One region of the Silvimonas sp. genome, then DNA from elsewhere that is predicted to be linked to it. Evidence: predicted binding sites of a transcription regulator. Region 1 holds the regulator's gene; each other region holds the start of a gene.
What was found. The regulator FNR, encoded in region 1, switches genes on or off when oxygen is low (the NO sensors DNR and NnrR bind a similar motif). The targets are predictions, from matches to a motif close to TTGATNNNNATCAA.
Positions count from the first base shown of each region.

Region 2: a site for FNR is predicted at 3,690-3,703, ahead of P4L78_RS07905 (bacteriohemerythrin). Genes of this name have one in related genera too.
Region 3: a site for FNR is predicted at 1,372-1,385, ahead of ccoN (cytochrome-c oxidase, cbb3-type subunit I). Genes of this name have one in related genera too.

Region 1 is NZ_JARLJK010000122.1:358,250-363,828, forward strand. It holds gene P4L78_RS14365 (phasin family protein) at 1-264, shown strand, start outside; gene P4L78_RS14370 (hypothetical protein) at 384-1,091, opposite strand; gene fnr (fumarate/nitrate reduction transcriptional regulator Fnr) at 1,105-1,851, opposite strand; gene hemN (oxygen-independent coproporphyrinogen III oxidase) at 2,069-3,466, shown strand; gene P4L78_RS14385 (sulfite exporter TauE/SafE family protein) at 3,491-4,234, shown strand; gene P4L78_RS14390 (response regulator) at 4,315-4,683, shown strand; gene P4L78_RS14395 (hypothetical protein) at 4,680-5,294, shown strand; gene P4L78_RS14400 (sensor domain-containing diguanylate cyclase) at 5,294-5,579, shown strand, end outside.
Region 2 is NZ_JARLJK010000065.1:21,541-27,119, forward strand. It holds gene P4L78_RS07895 (hypothetical protein) at 1-806, opposite strand, end outside; gene P4L78_RS07900 (extracellular solute-binding protein) at 1,018-3,351, opposite strand; gene P4L78_RS07905 (bacteriohemerythrin) at 3,740-4,225, shown strand; gene P4L78_RS07910 (I78 family peptidase inhibitor) at 4,248-4,550, opposite strand; gene P4L78_RS07915 (hypothetical protein) at 5,002-5,579, opposite strand, start outside.
Region 3 is NZ_JARLJK010000122.1:457,483-463,061, reverse strand. It holds gene P4L78_RS14865 (heavy metal translocating P-type ATPase) at 1-1,133, shown strand, start outside; gene ccoS (cbb3-type cytochrome oxidase assembly protein CcoS) at 1,133-1,324, shown strand; gene ccoN (cytochrome-c oxidase, cbb3-type subunit I) at 1,534-2,955, shown strand; gene ccoO (cytochrome-c oxidase, cbb3-type subunit II) at 2,981-3,595, shown strand; gene P4L78_RS14845 (cbb3-type cytochrome c oxidase subunit 3) at 3,601-3,771, shown strand; gene ccoP (cytochrome-c oxidase, cbb3-type subunit III) at 3,798-4,718, shown strand; gene ccoG (cytochrome c oxidase accessory protein CcoG) at 4,862-5,579, shown strand, end outside.

The DNA of each region.
Region 1 (5,579 bases):
CAACAGGCCTTGAGCGAATTGGTCGAACAGCAAGTCAAAAAATCTGGCGATGAGGTGCTTTCCGGATTTGACGCATTCGCTGATCAAGCGCCCGCCGGTGCCGAAGGCATCAAAGTGTTGCGCAATGGCGTAGCGGCTTCGCTGGACGCTTATGGCACAACAGTAGCCGCTGCGCGCAAGCAGAGCGAAGAGTGGGTTGCCACTGTAGTACAGAATGTGACTAAAGCAGCGCCTGCGGCGAACGGTCGTCGCAAAGCTGCTTGAGCAAATGTTTTAACGTTTCAAAGCGCATATCTGCCGATTGCGATTATGGCCCTCTGACGAGGGCCATTTTTTTTGCCAACGCACCACCGATACTGGCTTAGCCTTGTGCTGTTGAAGTGTCAGGACGCGGTTGCGGCGGACGGGCTTGGGACGACTGGGAGTATCAGCAGCCACTGTGCTAGCTCCCTCGCCAGTGCATTAGAGCTACCTTGGAGCAAGAGGCCACTTTGCGCGGCGTGCCATGGAGTGAACGGCTCGGTGTCGAGGGCCAGGTAATCCCGCGCCTCTCGCTGCAGCTTCTCAAAACCGCCGTGAACCAGGTATTGCCAAGACTGCAGATCAAACGGCGTGCTGCCGGGTTGCTGCAACGCGCGCTGTAACCACAACCAGACCTCTCCAGACTGCATTAGGCAGGCACCGCTTGCGGTCTGCAAAAACGCGCCAGCCCCGGGGCCGCCTGCGTGAAGCCATGCGTTGGGCAGGGCTGGCGACAACGCTGCAATGATGGGTTCGGCTATTGCAAGGTCACTGTGCTTTGCACCGACAGCGAGCATCCAGCCGTAGATTTGCCCGAGGGGGTTTTGCAAGTTGCCGGCTATATCCAGCAGATGCCAGCCCTGTGCATCGGCTTGGCTTTTCCATGCCAGATATTCCGCGAGCCCTTGCGGGTTCACCAACACCAACGTGCTGTCGGGGGTGGGTGCAGGCGGCAAAGCAGTTGGAGTTTCTGCCGGAAATACCGGCACCCCCAATCCTGATCGCGCCAGGCGGCCAAGGATGGAGGATGCGAGCGCCGCTGGGGCAACCAGGCAAACTTGCGTGAGCATTGGAATCAGGCAGTCAATTGCTTTGACAGTTGTTCATCAATTGTTTCAAGCCTTCGGTGTCTTTCAGTTCGATGAGCCTGTTCTGTACTCGAATCAGACCATTGTCCTGGAAGCGCGATAAGGTTCTGCTTACCGTTTCCAGCTTCAGGCCGAGGTAGCTGCCGATTTCTTCGCGCGTCATGCGCAGATGAAAGCTGCTGTGCGAATAGCCACGTAAGGCAAAGCGCTGCGAGAGATTGAGCAAGAACGCAGCAATCCGTTCCTCTGCCTTCATATTGCCCAACAGCAGCATTACGCCATGATCGCGGACGATTTCGCGGCTCATCATCTTGTAAAGATGGCGTTGCAGGTTGGGAATACGGCGCGACATGGATTCGATTTCAGCAAAGGGCAGTTCGCATACTTCGCTATCTTCCAACGCAACTGCGTCACAAGTGTGATGGTCGGTGCTGATTGCATCCATGCCCATCAACTCACCATTCATGTGAAAACCGGTCACTTGTTCGCGACCATCTTCAGAAACGATGCTGGTTTTGAAGAAGCCGAGGCGCACTGCATAGAGTGCATGGAACGGCTCACCGGCACGGTAGAGTGCTTCGCCGCGCTTGATGGGGCGGCCCTGGCTGACCAATTGATCAACTTGTCGCATTTCTTCGGGCGACAAGCCAATGGGCAGACACAGTTCACGCAAACTGCAATTTGAGCAGGCGTGCCGCAGTTGCTTGAGGCCGGTTTCGCGTAACTGAATTGGTGACAGCATGATGTTGTTCCACTATGACTTGAAATTTTTACGCCATTGCAGCGGCACCCTTACACAATCCTGTGTGCCGCTTCATCGAATTCTGTGCCGCTTATTGAGCCAGGTCACGTATCCTCGCAGTAGATGCTAGCATCATGCGAGTCGTATTGATTTGGATCAAGTAACTATGTCCCAGATGTAGGCAAAATCTTTACCCTGTGTTTTAGGGGTAGGACAAATGCATACAACACCGTTGATCCAGCAGGTCGAATTCGATCGATCTCTTGTCGAGCGCTACGATGGCAAAGGCCCTCGCTACACGTCTTATCCCACCGCAGACCGATTTGCCGAGCTTGAAACTGCCGATTATCGCGAGATGCTGTTGCATTCGCGTGTAGGTGAGGCGGACAAGCCTGCTTCTTTATATTTTCATCTGCCGTTTTGCAATACGATTTGCTATTACTGCGCTTGCAATAAAGTGATTACCAAAGATGAATCGCAGGCAGTTAAATATACAGAGTATCTACAAAAAGAAATACAGCTTCACGTAAATATATTGCCATACCGAATGAAGGTTGGCCAGATCCACTTTGGGGGTGGTACACCGACTTTTTTGCCGGAAACCCAACTAGCCACTTTAATGCGCGCAATTAATGATAATTTCGACATTCTGACGGATGGCGAATATTCAATCGAAATTGATCCGCGCAAACTTGAATTATCAAAAATAGCGTTGCTGGCTGAAACGGGTTTTAACCGGGTGAGTGTTGGCGTTCAGGACTTTGACGAGAAAGTGCAGCGCGCCGTTAACCGGATTCAGAGTGAAGAGCAGACCCGCAAGGTGATTGACGCCGCGCGCGCTTCCGGGTTTCGTTCAGTCAGTATCGACTTGATCTATGGCCTGCCGTTCCAGTCTGTAGCTAGTGTCATGCAAACCATCGACCGGGTGCTGGACATCCATCCAGACCGCATTGCGCTTTATAATTACGCCCATTTGCCTGAGCGCTTCAAGCCGCAACGACGCATTGATACGGCCGCATTGCCCGACTCATCGGCCAAGCTGGATATACTGCATGCAGCCATCGACAAATTGACTGCCGCTGGTTACGTTTATATCGGCATGGATCACTTTGCATTGCCGGATGATGATCTTTCCATTGCCCAGCGCCGTGGTACTTTGCAGCGTAATTTCCAGGGTTATTCAACTTACGCGGAATCTGATTTGCTGGCATTTGGTGTATCCGGAATTGGTAAGGTTGGGGCCGGGTATTTTCAGAATTCAAAAAATATCGATGAGTATTACGAGATGCTCGATCGTAATCAATTGCCAATTGAGCGCGGGTATATTTTGAATATGGATGACTTGCTGCGCCGTTCGGTAATTCACGGATTAATGTGTCGCTTTAACCTCAATTTTGGACAGATTGAAACCGCCTGGTTACTGGATTTCAAAACCTACTTCGCCCCCGAAATGGGGCGGCTGTCACAGATGGAGCAGGACGGCTTGTTGCAGTTGAGCGAAGAGGGCATTGAGGTCACGCCTAAAGGACGCATGCTGATCCGTTCCATTGCGATGGTGTTCGACCGTCATCTGCGCGAGAAGACCACCGCAGCGAGCTATTCGCGCCTGGTTTAAGGTAAGCTCAGACCGGCATGCGGCGTGCAACGCGCCGTGGCGGCTGGCCTTGAGGCCGCCGCAGATTGTTTTCTTTGCCAGGGTTCTGATTTGCACGATTTTGACCTTCTTGCTTTTTTCGTGGCCGGCCTGCTGGGCGGTGGTCACTGCTTTGGTATGTGCGGCGGGGTGGTTGCTGCATTCAGCCTGCAGTTGCCGCCAGGTCCGCGCTTGCGTTATCACCTCGGTTTTAATCTGGGCCGGATTGGCGGTTACGCGCTGATCGGGGCTTTGGTTGGTGCCATTGGTTCGTTGCCGGCGCTTGTTTCGCTGCAGTCGATCAAGGTAGTCCTGTTTGTACTGGCCAACCTGCTATTGATTGCGGTGGGCTTGTATCTGGCTGGATGGTCGACCTGGGTGACTCGGCTGGAAACCGTTGGTCGGCCCGTCTGGCGAAAAATTCAGCCCTTACTGGCGCGTCGCTTGCCTGTCAGGCACTGGCGAGACACGTTTATTATCGGTGGCCTATGGGGCTGGTTGCCTTGCGGCTTGGTCTACACCGCAAGCTTGTCAGCTTTGGCTAGCGGCAGTGTCGTTCGAGGGGCCCTGATAATGCTTGCCTTTGGGCTGGGAACACTGCCAAACCTGTTGTTGATTGGCCAGGCGGCGGGGCGTGCAAACCTTCTGTTGCGCAAGCCTTTGGTCAGGCTTGTGGCAGGATTGTTATTTGTGTCGTTTGGTATCTGGCGCCTGGTTTCACTGCTGCTATTTAGTCATATAGTCCTTTGACAGACTATTCAGTGCAACGTAACTGAACTAAAATCTGTCAGCTTATGCCTTTAGCATCGTTGAATAGGTCAAAACCCAGCATGCCCACGCCGATCCTCGTTGTCGACGATTCCACTATCGCACGCAAAATGCTGATCAAAGCGTTGCCGCCGCAATGGGATGTGGAAATCACCCAGGCCAGCAATGGTCTCGAAGCGCTTGAAGCTTACAGAAATGGAAAGGCTGATGTGATGTTTCTTGACCTGACCATGCCAGATCTGGATGGTTATGGCGTCCTGGAAACGCTGCAGAAAGAAGGCCTGAACTCTTTCGTGATCGTCGTTACCGCCGACGTACAGACCCTCGCTCGCGAGCGTGTACGGGCGCTGGGCGCGGCTGCTTTCGTGAAAAAGCCTGTCGATCCGGTTAGCATTGAGGCTGTTCTGCGCGAGTACGGGATCAACCTATGACTGCGATTGCTTTGAACGAAGACCAGCGCGATGCGCTGCAGGAAGTAACCAACATCGCCATGGGCAGGGCGGGAGCTTTGCTGGCACAAATCATGGGCGGGTTTGTGCATTTGTCGGTGCCGGGGATTTGCCTTGCGGATGCGAGCAATATCTCCGAAACCATTGCTAACACCGTCGGGCGTGAGCTGGCCGTTACCGCAGTGCGCCAGTCTTTCAGCGGCATGTTGCGTGGCGAAGCCGTGGTGATCTACGACGAGCGTGGCTGTCGCAACCTGGCTGATCTCATGGGCTACGAAGACGAGATCGGCGCCTCCACCGAACGTGAGTTGCTGCTTGATGTCGGCAATGTGCTGGTCGGCGCATGTTTGAACGGCATTGCCGATCTACTGTTGTCGCCACTTTCATATTCGCCACCTACGCTGATTGCCGAAAACGCCGAGGTTGACCGACTGATTAACCCCGAGCAATTGACGTGGGATTGCGCCTTGCTGATTCAGGTGCGCTTCACCCTGGAAATTCGCGATTTCACCTGCCATTTGCTCACGCTGATGCCGGAAGAATCCATCACCCAACTGAAAAAGGCGCTGGATGCGTTCATGGAAAGCATCTAATGCTGGAGACGTTGCGCAATTTCATTATCAGTGAAGTCGGTGTTGGCATTTTCGCGGTGGACAAGCAGTACCGGGTTTTACTGTGGAATCGCTTTATGGCAGACCACAGCGGCGTGAGCGCCGAGGCCGCGATTGGGCAGAATCTGTTTGAACTGTTCCCGGACCTGCCGCAAAAGTGGCTGGCCAAAAAGGTCGATGGTGTATTCACGCTGCACAACTTTGCCTTCACCTCATGGGAGCAGCGCCCCTGGCTGTTTCCGTTCCGGCACAACCGGCCAATTACTG
Region 2 (5,579 bases), on a different contig from region 1:
GGAAAGTTGGTAGCGTGATAACGACCATGCCAGTTTTCGATCCAGAACACGCCTTTGCCGCCTTGACTGAGCGTGAGCGATGCCTGCACGTGATCCGGTCCGGTAAAGAATCGCGCCAGCGTGTGTTCCTGCATGCCTTTGCGGAACGGGCCGTAACTGACTGGCAACAGATAGGTCTGGATAACCGAAATGCGGCCATCGGGCAAATTGAAGCGTCGGCCATTGAGCGCCAATGCAATTGCCCCGGATGGATTGCCAATGCGGATGTGAGTATCAGGATGCGCCGCACCGGGCGTTCCCAATGTGAACGGATCAAAGCCACTGAGAATGATGCGTTTGAAACCCGGGCCGGACGGAAACTGCATCGACAACTGCCCGCGCGAGGCGCGTTCCAGCGTCCATTGCAGTTGTTCGCGCTGGGGGTCGCGCAGCGCAAACGCCGGTTGCCATTGGCGCAACGCCAGCGTCATTTTCAGCCGCGCCCAATACAGCATGCGATCATCGCTATGCGGCAAATCGCCGGTCACATGCACACCCTGCACCCGATCTACCGCGGCTTGCCACAGCGCAATCCCGGAGGCTTTGACCAGCGCGTTGGCAGCGTCAAAGGAAGTCACTTTGCCCGAGTCAGACAGGCGTTGGGCAAATTGTGGGGCAAATTGGGCAAAGCCGGACGCCGCCAATATCTGCTCGGCAAATGGTGTTCCGCCCGCGACCAGCACATTGACCAGACGCTGCTCCTCATACGACGGCATGACCGCGTTATTCAGGCAGGGCTGAGCAGAAGTATCGGCTGCAGCAGCCAAGCATAACCTGCTCAGCATATTGCCGATCAAACACACAACGGACAAAAGTTTGAAACGTAGCGTCATCAGCGGCGTTTACCCAGAGGATTAATGGTGGGTTGATGGCAATTGCCAATCCAGACATTCAGAACCGCAGATACGACAAGGCGCCGGGTTTTCACGCCAGCGCCTCGAGTATTGCTCTCTACCAATTCATCAACATGGCGGCCACTTAACGGTTCACCGCAGCAGCCAGACGCCGCGCGCCATCGGCCGGAGTCATGTTGTCGTTGCTCCAGAATTCGGCCACCGCTTCGATCAGCGCCTTTTTCTGATCATCCTGCACGGCCATATTGTGTGCCCATGATGGTACGAGCACGTTGCGGCTGGCTGCCTGGCTAAAGTCGCGCGAAGAAGCGCGGCCATAGGCATCCAGCTTGTTGGTATCGACATCGGTACGCGCCGGAATACTGCCCTTGTGCTTGTTGTAGGCCAACTGCCCTTCGTGGCTCACCAGCAGACGGGCAAAGTCCAGCTGCGCTTTACGACGCACCGGCTCGTCCTGGCGGAAGAAGGTCAGCGTATCGGCAGCAAAACTGTATTCACCGTTCACCGTTGGCGCAGCCCAGAACAGATAATCCTCGCCTGGACGGCGGTTGGCTTCATCCAGTTCACCCTTCACCCAGTCGCCCATCAACTGCATGGCGGCACGACCGTTGATCACGTCCATGGTCGCCAGATTCCACTCACGGCCCACCGAATCCGGTGTGCAATAGCGCTTGAGACGGCGGAAAGTTTCCAGCGCGCGCGCCATTTGCGGGCCAGACAAAGCGCTGGCATCGAGCTTGCTGAATGCCTGCAGATAAAACTGCGCGCCGCACAAACCCAGCACGACGGATTCAAACAGCGTGGCTACTTGCCACTTCACTTCGCTGTGCGCCAGCGGGGTGATCCCGGCGGCCATCAGCTTGTCACACAGCACGAAGAAATCATCCCAACTGGTCGGCGCTTGGGTCACACCCACGCGCTTGACCAGGCTGGAGTTCACCCACAGCACGTTCACGCGGGCCACGCCCAGCGGCACGGCCACATATTTGCCTTCGGCCTGCATCATGCGATCCAGCACGCTCGGCAGAATGCGGTTCCAGCCTTGTTCGCTGGCCACTTCATCCAGATCAGCCAGCACACCTTTGCCTGCCCAGTTCTGGATCTTCACCCCGCCAAACGCAGCGGCGGTCGGCAACTTGCCTTTTTCAACGGCAGTTTTGAGCATGCCCGGCACATCTTTACCGCTGTGCATATCGGCCCAGTGGTGGCCCATCTGGTTCAGGCGCATCTTGATTTCAGCCACCGCGCGCGCACCGCTGGACGCAAACCAGCCGTGCAGCACTTCAATGTCTTCAAGGCGGAAACGGCCCACCACCGACATCAGATCGCGCGCGCGTTTATCCAGACCTTCCAGCGCGCGACGCGCTTGCTGCAGGGCGGAATCCGACGCCTGACTCATCACGTTGATTTGCTCGGACGAGCGCGCCATGGTGGTCGTGGCGGAAGTTTGTTCTTGCGTGGCGTCGGCAATGCCGCGCACCACTTCGGCCATGTGCTGCATGCGCGTGCCGATTTCCAGCATGTGTTCGCGCGCGACATCGGCTTTCTCGACACTGCCAGTCACCTGGCCGCTGGCGGTAGACATGCTGTCCACGGCATTGCGCGTGTCTTTGTTCACCGAATCGATCAGCTTGGCGATTTCCAGCGTGGCGTTGGCCGTGCGCTCGGCCAGCTTGCGCACTTCATCGGCCACCACGGCAAAACCACGGCCTTGTTCACCGGCACGGGCAGCTTCAATAGCCGCGTTCAGTGCCAGCAAATTGGTTTGTTCGGCGATGTCTTTGATCACCACCACGATGGTGCCGATCTTTTGCGAATTCTTGCCGAGGTCACCCATGGTGACGCCCAGTTGCTCCATGGATTTCGCCATGGTCGAGACTTCATCCGACACCCTCAGCACCGCTTCGGCACTGTGGTTTGAGAGGTCAGTGGTTTCTTTCACCACGTGATCGACGTCGATAGCGTTATCGGCAATCTGGTTGATGCTGACAGTGATTTCTTCCACCGCAGCCGCCGAGGCCGAGGCAAAGTCACTCTGCACGTGAGCATCTTTCACCAGTTGCGCGGTCACGCCAGTCAGCTCTTTCAGCCCCAGCGAGAGGCTTTCCATATCACGCTGGACTTCGCGGAAGGTGACTTGCAGATCAGCCACAAAATGGTTGAACGCATTGGCGATATCGGCTAGTTCTGGCGCGCCTTTGGCAGGCAGGCGCATGTTCAGGTCGCCGCCCTTTTCCACCAGTTGGGTTAGCGCGGTGCGCATCTGGTTGAGCGGACGCAAGGTCCAGGCTGTTGCTGCGTACATCCCGGCCAGTACTGCGGCCAGCGTGATCAGGGCGATCAGCACAATGGCGCCAGCACCGGTCAAGCCCAGGCTGGCAATGAGGGTCCAGGCGATGAAAAAGCCGACGAGGTTAAGCACCCCAACGTACAGCAGGAGGCGATTCTGGATAGACATGACGGGCACCGGTTGATTTTGATTCCACACTGAGAACAACTTATATACAGCTCTTTTTATTGCTGAAACCATATATGGAACTGTTTCAAAATGCCATCTGATTTTCGATACAGAGGCAACAAACTTACTAAAACAATCTTGCTTGTCGCTTTTATGGCCTTTTCCGCTGAAATTACTTTCACAAATAGAAAGGATTATTTCCTACACCTTACCCTCACCACTTCCTCTTTTTGCAGCAGAGCCTGTCCTGGCTGACTCGCATCCCGCGCGCCATCGCAGCTGATTTCTCGTAATGATGACTGGACGCTTGGTAGTTTCCGCAATGTCTCCGCCACACTTTGACCAAGATCAAAGTCCTTTTAGCCTCACCTCCTCAGCATGAGCAGTCATGACAAATGAGAGTAAAAGTCACATGGAACCACTGGTGCAATGGCATGAAGGCTTGTCGGTAGGGATTCAGGAAATCGATGAACAACATAAAGTGCTGGTGAACCTGCTTAACGAACTACATGTCGCCATCCATCAACATCACGGGCGCGCTGCTTCTATTGCCACGCTGGAAAGGCTGGCCGACTACACCAAGACCCACTTCACCGTAGAAGAAAGCCTGATGCGTATCCTGGGCTACCCGGATTACGAGAACCACAAACAGCACCACGAAGTCTTGATTTCCGATCTGGAGTCCTTTCAGCAACGGGTAGCTGCAGGCGACGCCATTACCTTTGAACTGCTGCATTTTCTGCGCAACTGGCTTACCCACCACATTCAGGAAGGCGATCAGCGATATTCCAGCTTCTTTTTGCAGCGCGGCGCCCAACCCAAGTGGCAAAAGAAAAACTGGCTGGATCGCTTCTGGTCGGAGATAGCGGGCTAGCGCACGCCAGGCCGCAAGCGGTCTAACCACACGCGGCCTTTTTGATTACACCGGCTTCGTCAACATCCAGATTCAAACGCTGGGTGTTGAAATCCATCGTGACCGCATCACCAGGTTTGATGACGCGCACCAGTTTTGAGGCGGATTGCTGACGCGCCATTTCGACCAGTTCGGGCGTGCTGGTCTTGCCGACAAGCGCCTGTACCGGCTCAGCATTACATGCGCCCGGTGACGCCATAGTCATGGCGTCGGGTTGACTGGCACTGCAACCGGCAAGCGCAACGGCCAGCAAAATCAAACTGAGAGAGGGAAAAATTGAGTGCATGGCAGCTGCATGTGAGGACTTAAAACATCACCATAGCGGACGCGGCTGGTCTTGCCTGGTTGGGCCGTGTCCAAGCGGCGGGAAACGTCGTTCCGTTACTGTTTATTGAATGAAAAAGCGGACAAAAAACACGACGATTGAACGGCGTGAAAATGGCCAAACCTGACTTGAGTTCTGGCGTTGATCTTTGCGCTTCTTTATTACGCAATAACTTCAATTCCGCAATTTCAATCCACAGTTTTCGTTTACTGAAAATCAACTTTAATTGTAAACAACACACAATACCAGGCCGGCAAAGCCGACAATCTGCTTAGCGGACTGAAACACGCATATCGATAGCAAGGCACCAAAGCAAAAAGGTTCTACGCCTGCGAGGATCGAATCACAGCCGTAGACCCTTTCTAAATACCGGAACGGCAATGGCGTGGCGTCTGATTAGATGGAAAGTGGTTTATTCCACCGTCACCGCAGCCGCCATAACTTTAGGACATTTCCGGCTATTCACGTTGTAGCGCACGGTTTCATTGCCATGAAAATCGGAATTCGGCTGATAATAAACGCCGACCCCATCAACCATCAGGCCGAAGCATTCGGTAGAGCCGCTCGAATTATTGCGGATCGGGAAAGTCGCTTTACGTATTTCCACTTGCCCATGCTCTGGCACGCCCATCATCACCACTTCGGGTGGCGGACGGGAATGGCATTCTTTATCCCATTGCGCGTGTGTAGATAACAACAGCCATTGCCCAGCATGCCCGTGGCGGACCAGCGCGACTTCTATCGGGGCGGCCGGTCGTGCAGGCACCGCGCTCGCCGTGGTGGTGGCGCTGGGCGAACTCTGGGTGTTGCTTGTGTCTACATGGATAGCGGGGTTGGCGTTACCCATATTCACCACAATGCGGTCTGGGTAGTCGTAAGCAGAACCGTCGGCAGTATCAATTGCGGCGCCGATAATCCCGCCGATCAAGACATTGCCAAACACCATGGCTTTGGTAGATGACTCGACTTCCAGCTGGCCAGGTTCAACGC
Region 3 (5,579 bases), 99 kb from region 1:
GTGCCTGGTGGTATTGGCACGTACATGATCCGGTACATGCCCTGCCCATCGCCATTGCCGTACTGGTTATCTCTTGCCCCTGTGCACTATCCCTGGCAACGCCAGCGGCCTTGACGGCAACGACCGGCCATCTAGCGCGGCGCGGCCTGCTGATCACCCGTGGTCACACGCTGGAGGCGATGGTGGGCATAACCGATATCGTGTTTGATAAAACCGGCACGCTGACGCTCGGCCAACCCAAGGTGGTCGCAATGGAGGCTTACTCCGGCGACGCAGTTTCGGCTCAACACATTGCAGCAGCGCTGGAAGCCCAATCCGAACACCCGCTGGCCCGCGCCCTTATCGCTGCTACCCCCCTTCACGCCACCAATGTCGCCAATCATCCCGGCGGCGGTTTGACCGGCAATATCGAGGGTATCCGGTATGCGATCGGCAATCGGGAATTTGCTGCAACCCAATGCAACGCAGTGCCTCCCTCGCCTGCCGGCAATCCAGGGCGCGGAACTGAAATCTGGCTAGTCAGCGAACAAGCCTGGTTGGCGCGTTTTGAGTTGGCCGATAGTGCACGCGCTGAGGCCGCCGACACCATCAAGTCTTTGCTCGCCCGCGGCTATCAGCTACATCTATTGAGTGGCGACAACGAAGTCGCTGCGGGCCGCTTGGCCGGCGAATTGTCTATTATGCAATGGCGAGCAAATGCCTCACCCGAAGACAAATTGACTTATATCCGTGATCTGCAACAACAAGGTCGCAAGGTTTTGATGGTGGGCGATGGCGTAAACGATGCGCCGGTTCTAGCGCTAGCCAATGTTTCAGTCGCAATGGGGTCCGGCGTTGATGTGGCCCAAGCTACCGGCGATGCCGTTCTTTATGATTGCCGACTTGATCACCTGCCATTCGCCTTGTCGCTGGCGCTGAAAACGCGCAGCATCATCCGGCAGAATCTGACTTGGGCACTGGTTTATAACGTTGTGGCTTTACCGCTGGCGATTTGCGGCCTGGTAACGCCTTGGTTGGCCAGCTTGGGAATGGCGCTCAGTTCATTGCTGGTGGTGGCCAACGCGATTCGACTGGCCGCACCTTTCTCTTTGCAGCGCAACAAGAAACGGGTTTCAAACCAGGGAATTAACTAATGGAAAGCCTGTATCTGTTAATCCCGCTTTCCGTTGTACTGGTGTTCTTGATCGGCATTCTGTTTTGGTGGTGCATGCGCAATGGCCAGTTTGATGATCTGGAAGGTCCAGCACACCGTATTTTGCAAGATGACGACAGCCCGGATGCCGCATCGCCGCAAAATAAGGTTGAAAACCAAAAAAACAACTGACTGATTGACTGGCGGCGCGCTAAAATACCGCCCGACCAAGGCTGGGTTTGATACGCGTCAATGCTGCGTATACATCCCGCCAGCTACATTTCAGAATCACTACTAATACGCATAATGCATAAAACAGGTTTTAACCTGTTCGCCCTGCTTTCATGGGCACGCATTCAAAGATTTACCTTTGCTGTTTTGGAGCTTTCTCGGAGCGCTTTATGGAAAACCAAGCCACATACAATTACAAAGTGGTGCGGCAATTTGCCATCATGACCGTCGTGTGGGGTATCGTCGGTATGTTGGTAGGTGTCGTCATTGCATCTCAGCTTGCATGGCCGGAGTTGAATTTCGGTCCTTACTTCCACTTCGGACGCTTGCGGGCGCTCCACACCAGCGCGGTGATTTTCGCGTTTGGCGGCAGTGGCCTTTTTGCTACTTCGTATTACGTGGTTCAGCGCACCTGTAACGTGCGGCTGTTCAGCGACAAGCTGGCCGCTTTTACTTTCTGGGGCTGGCAAGTCGTCATCGTGGCTTGTGCCATCACCTACCCGCTCGGCATTACTTTCAACAAGGAATATGCCGAGATGGAATGGCCTATCAAGCTGTTGATCGCCGTGGTCTGGGTTACCTATGCCGTGGTGTTCTTCGGCACACTGGCCAAGCGCAAGGTCAAGCATATTTACGTGGCAAACTGGTTCTACGGTGGCTTCATTCTGGCCGTAGCGCTGCTGCACATTGTGAATAGCGCGTTTGTACCGGTCAGCATGTGGAAGTCCTACTCGGTGTACGCCGGTGCTGTGGATGCCATGGTGCAATGGTGGTACGGCCACAACGCCGTGGGCTTTTTCCTGACCGCAGGCTTCCTGGGCATGATGTATTACTTTGTGCCTAAACAAGCCGGTCGCCCGATCTACTCGTATCGCCTGTCAGTGGTTCACTTCTGGGCGCTGATCTTCACCTATATGTGGGCTGGCCCTCACCATCTGCATTACACCGCTCTGCCAGACTGGACCCAGTCGCTGGGTATGGTGTTCTCGTTGATTCTGCTGGCGCCAAGCTGGGGTGGCATGATCAACGGCATCATGACGCTGTCCGGTGCGTGGCACAAACTGCGTACTGACCCTATCCTGAAGTTCCTGATCACAGCCCTGTCGTTCTACGGTATGTCCACCTTCGAAGGCCCGATGATGGCCATCAAGACGGTAAATGCGCTTTCGCACTACACCGACTGGACCATTGGTCACGTGCACTCCGGTGCTCTGGGCTGGGTGGCGATGATCACGATCGGCTCGATCTACTACCTGATCCCGCGCCTGTTCAATAAAGAAGAAATGTGGTCGGTGAAGCTGATTGAGGTCCATTTCTGGGTCGCGACACTGGGTACTGTGCTGTATATCGCTTCCATGTGGATTGCTGGCGTAACCGAAGGCCTGATGTGGCGTGCGGTGAATCCGGATGGCACGCTGACCTACGCATTTATTGATGCGGTAAAAGCAACCCACCCGTACTACATCATCCGTTTCCTGGGTGGCGTATTGTTCCTCTCCGGCATGGTGCTGATGCTTTACAACACGCTGCGTACCGCTTTCTCCGGCACTCCGGTCAATGCGCAAATCCCAGCAGTGCACGCACACGCCTGATTGCCGAAGACGGAGAAGAGATTAAATGGAAAGAATTCAAAAACTGATCGAACAGAACGTCTTCTGGCTGATTCTGCTGACCATCCTGACCATTAGCGTCGCGATGATGGTGGAAATCCTGCCACTGGCGTTCTCCAAGTCCACCACGCAGCCAATTGAAGGCGTCAAACCCTACACCGCGCTGCAACTGGCTGGTCGTGATATTTATCTGCGCGAAGGCTGTTACAACTGCCACTCGCAAATGATTCGCCCGTTCCGCGCAGAAACCGAACGCTACGGTCATTATTCGGTGGGCGGCGAGTCGGTTTACGATCACCCGTTCCTGTGGGGCTCCAAGCGTACTGGTCCGGACCTGGCTCGTGTTGGCGGTCGTTACTCGGATGAGTGGCATCGCGCCCACTTGACCAATCCGCGTGATGTGGTGCCTGAGTCGATCATGCCAGCGTTCCCGTGGCTGGCCGCAAACAAGGTGGATGCAGAAAGCCTGCCTGCCAAAATGCGCGCCCTGCGTCGTGTTGGTGTGCCATATACCGATCAAGACATCGCTAACGCGACCAAAGATGCTGAAGGCAAATCCGAAATGGAAGCTGTCATTGCCTATCTGCAAGGCTTGGGTCTGGCGCTGAAAAACAAGAGGTAACAGACATGGCTTGGCAGGATTTGTTGCGCATCAGCGTCACCGTTCTGGGTTTCCTGTGCTTTGTTGCCCTGATTATCTGGGCATTCAGCAAGGGCACAAAGGATGAAATGGAGGAAGCGGGCCGCGCGCCCCTTCTCGACGATGACCTGCCTGCGTCTTCGTCTGGGCAAAAATAAAAGCAGTTCACCGCGCGGAGTCATAAATGACTGATTTTTATAGTAGTTTTTGGGGCGTTTACATCACCGTAATCGTCATCGTTTCGCTGATCGGCTTGGGCTATCTGCTCAAGAGCCAAAGCGTGATCAAGGTCAAGAAGGGCGAAAAAGTCCAGACCCTGGATCACGTCTGGGACGGCGACTTGCAGGAATATAACAATCCGCTGCCGGGTTGGTGGGTCGGTCTGTTTGTGCTGACCCTTTGCTTTGCTGTTGGCTATCTGGCGCTTTACCCCGGTGTGGCCATTGGTAACCTCAAGCACTGGAGCGCAACTGGCCAGTACAAAGAAGAAACCGCCAAAGCTGATGCCAAGTACGGTCCGCTGTATGATCAGTTCCTGAAGATGCCAGTTGAGCAAGTTGCGCAGAATCCACAAGCGCAAGAAATGGGCAAGCGTCTGTTCCTGACCTACTGTCTGCAGTGTCACGGTGCGGATGCTCGCGGCGCGAAGGGCTTCCCGAATCTGGTTCATCATGACTGGATGTACGGCGGTACACCGGATCGTATCGTGCAAACCATCAGCTTTGGTCGTCACGGCCAGATGCCGGCGTTCGGTGCTGCATTTGGTGAAGAAAAAGTGCGTGACGTTGCCAACTATGTGCTGAAGATTTCCGGCAACAAGTTTGATGATGAACGCGCCGGTCGAGGCGAAGCCACCTTCAAGCAAGTTTGCGCAGCCTGTCATGGCCCGGATGGTCACGGTAATATTGATGTTGGTGCCCCGAATCTGACCCATCCAAGCGGCGTTTGGCTGTATGGCAAGTCTGAATCCACCATCATCGAAACCGTTACTAACGGCCGTAACAACCAGATGCCGGCATGGAAAGACTTCCTGGGCGATGCCAAGGTGCATGTGCTGGCAGGTTATGTATACGGTTTGTCGCACAACTCGCAGAACGCCCAGTAACCCGGTGCGTCATGCTTGAAAGCTGTTAAAAGCGAAAAAAAAAACGGGCGGCTTATTCCGCCCGTTTTTCATTTCGCCCTTGAATGAGCGAAATCTACCACCCGCATTTGCGTGCAAGCGTGGCAGCAACAGGATTCCCGATCATGAGCAAGAAACTGCAAGATATTCCCGTCACCGTCGTCGAGGTTAACGATCAAGGTGAGTATGAAGAAGTCAGGCTCTATGCCAAGCACAAAAAGATCTATCCGCGCTGGATCAATGGCGTCTTCAATAAATGGCGAATTTTCTTTGTGGTGGCCACGCAGTTGTTTTTCTACGGTATGCCGTGGATCAACATCAATGATCGGCAAGCGCTTCTGTTTGATCTGGCTAATCGCAAATTCTTTATTTTTAACATTGTTTTCCTGCCGCAAGACTTTATCTACCTGACCGCCCTGCTGCTGCTTTGCGCCTTCGGCCTGTTTGCCTGGACCACCATTGCCGGGCGCATCTGGTGCGGCTACTCCTGTCCGCAAACGGTCTACACCGAAATTTTCTTGTGGATAGAAAAATGGGTGGAAGGTGATCGCATGGCGCGCCTGAAGCTGGATAACGGCCCGCTGAATGTGCGCAAATTACGCCTGAAGCTAACCAAGCATGCGATCTGGATCCTGTTTGCGTTGTGGACCGGTTTTACTTTTGTTGGCTATTTCATGCCCATTCGCGAACTGTGGATGGAATTGACCACGCTGACATTGGGTACTCTTGAGCTGTTCTGGGTGCTGTTCTACGGTTTTGCAACTTATGGCAACGCTGGTTGGCTACGCGAGCAGGTCTGCAAGTATATGTGCCCGTATGCACGCTTTCAGAGCGCCATGTTTG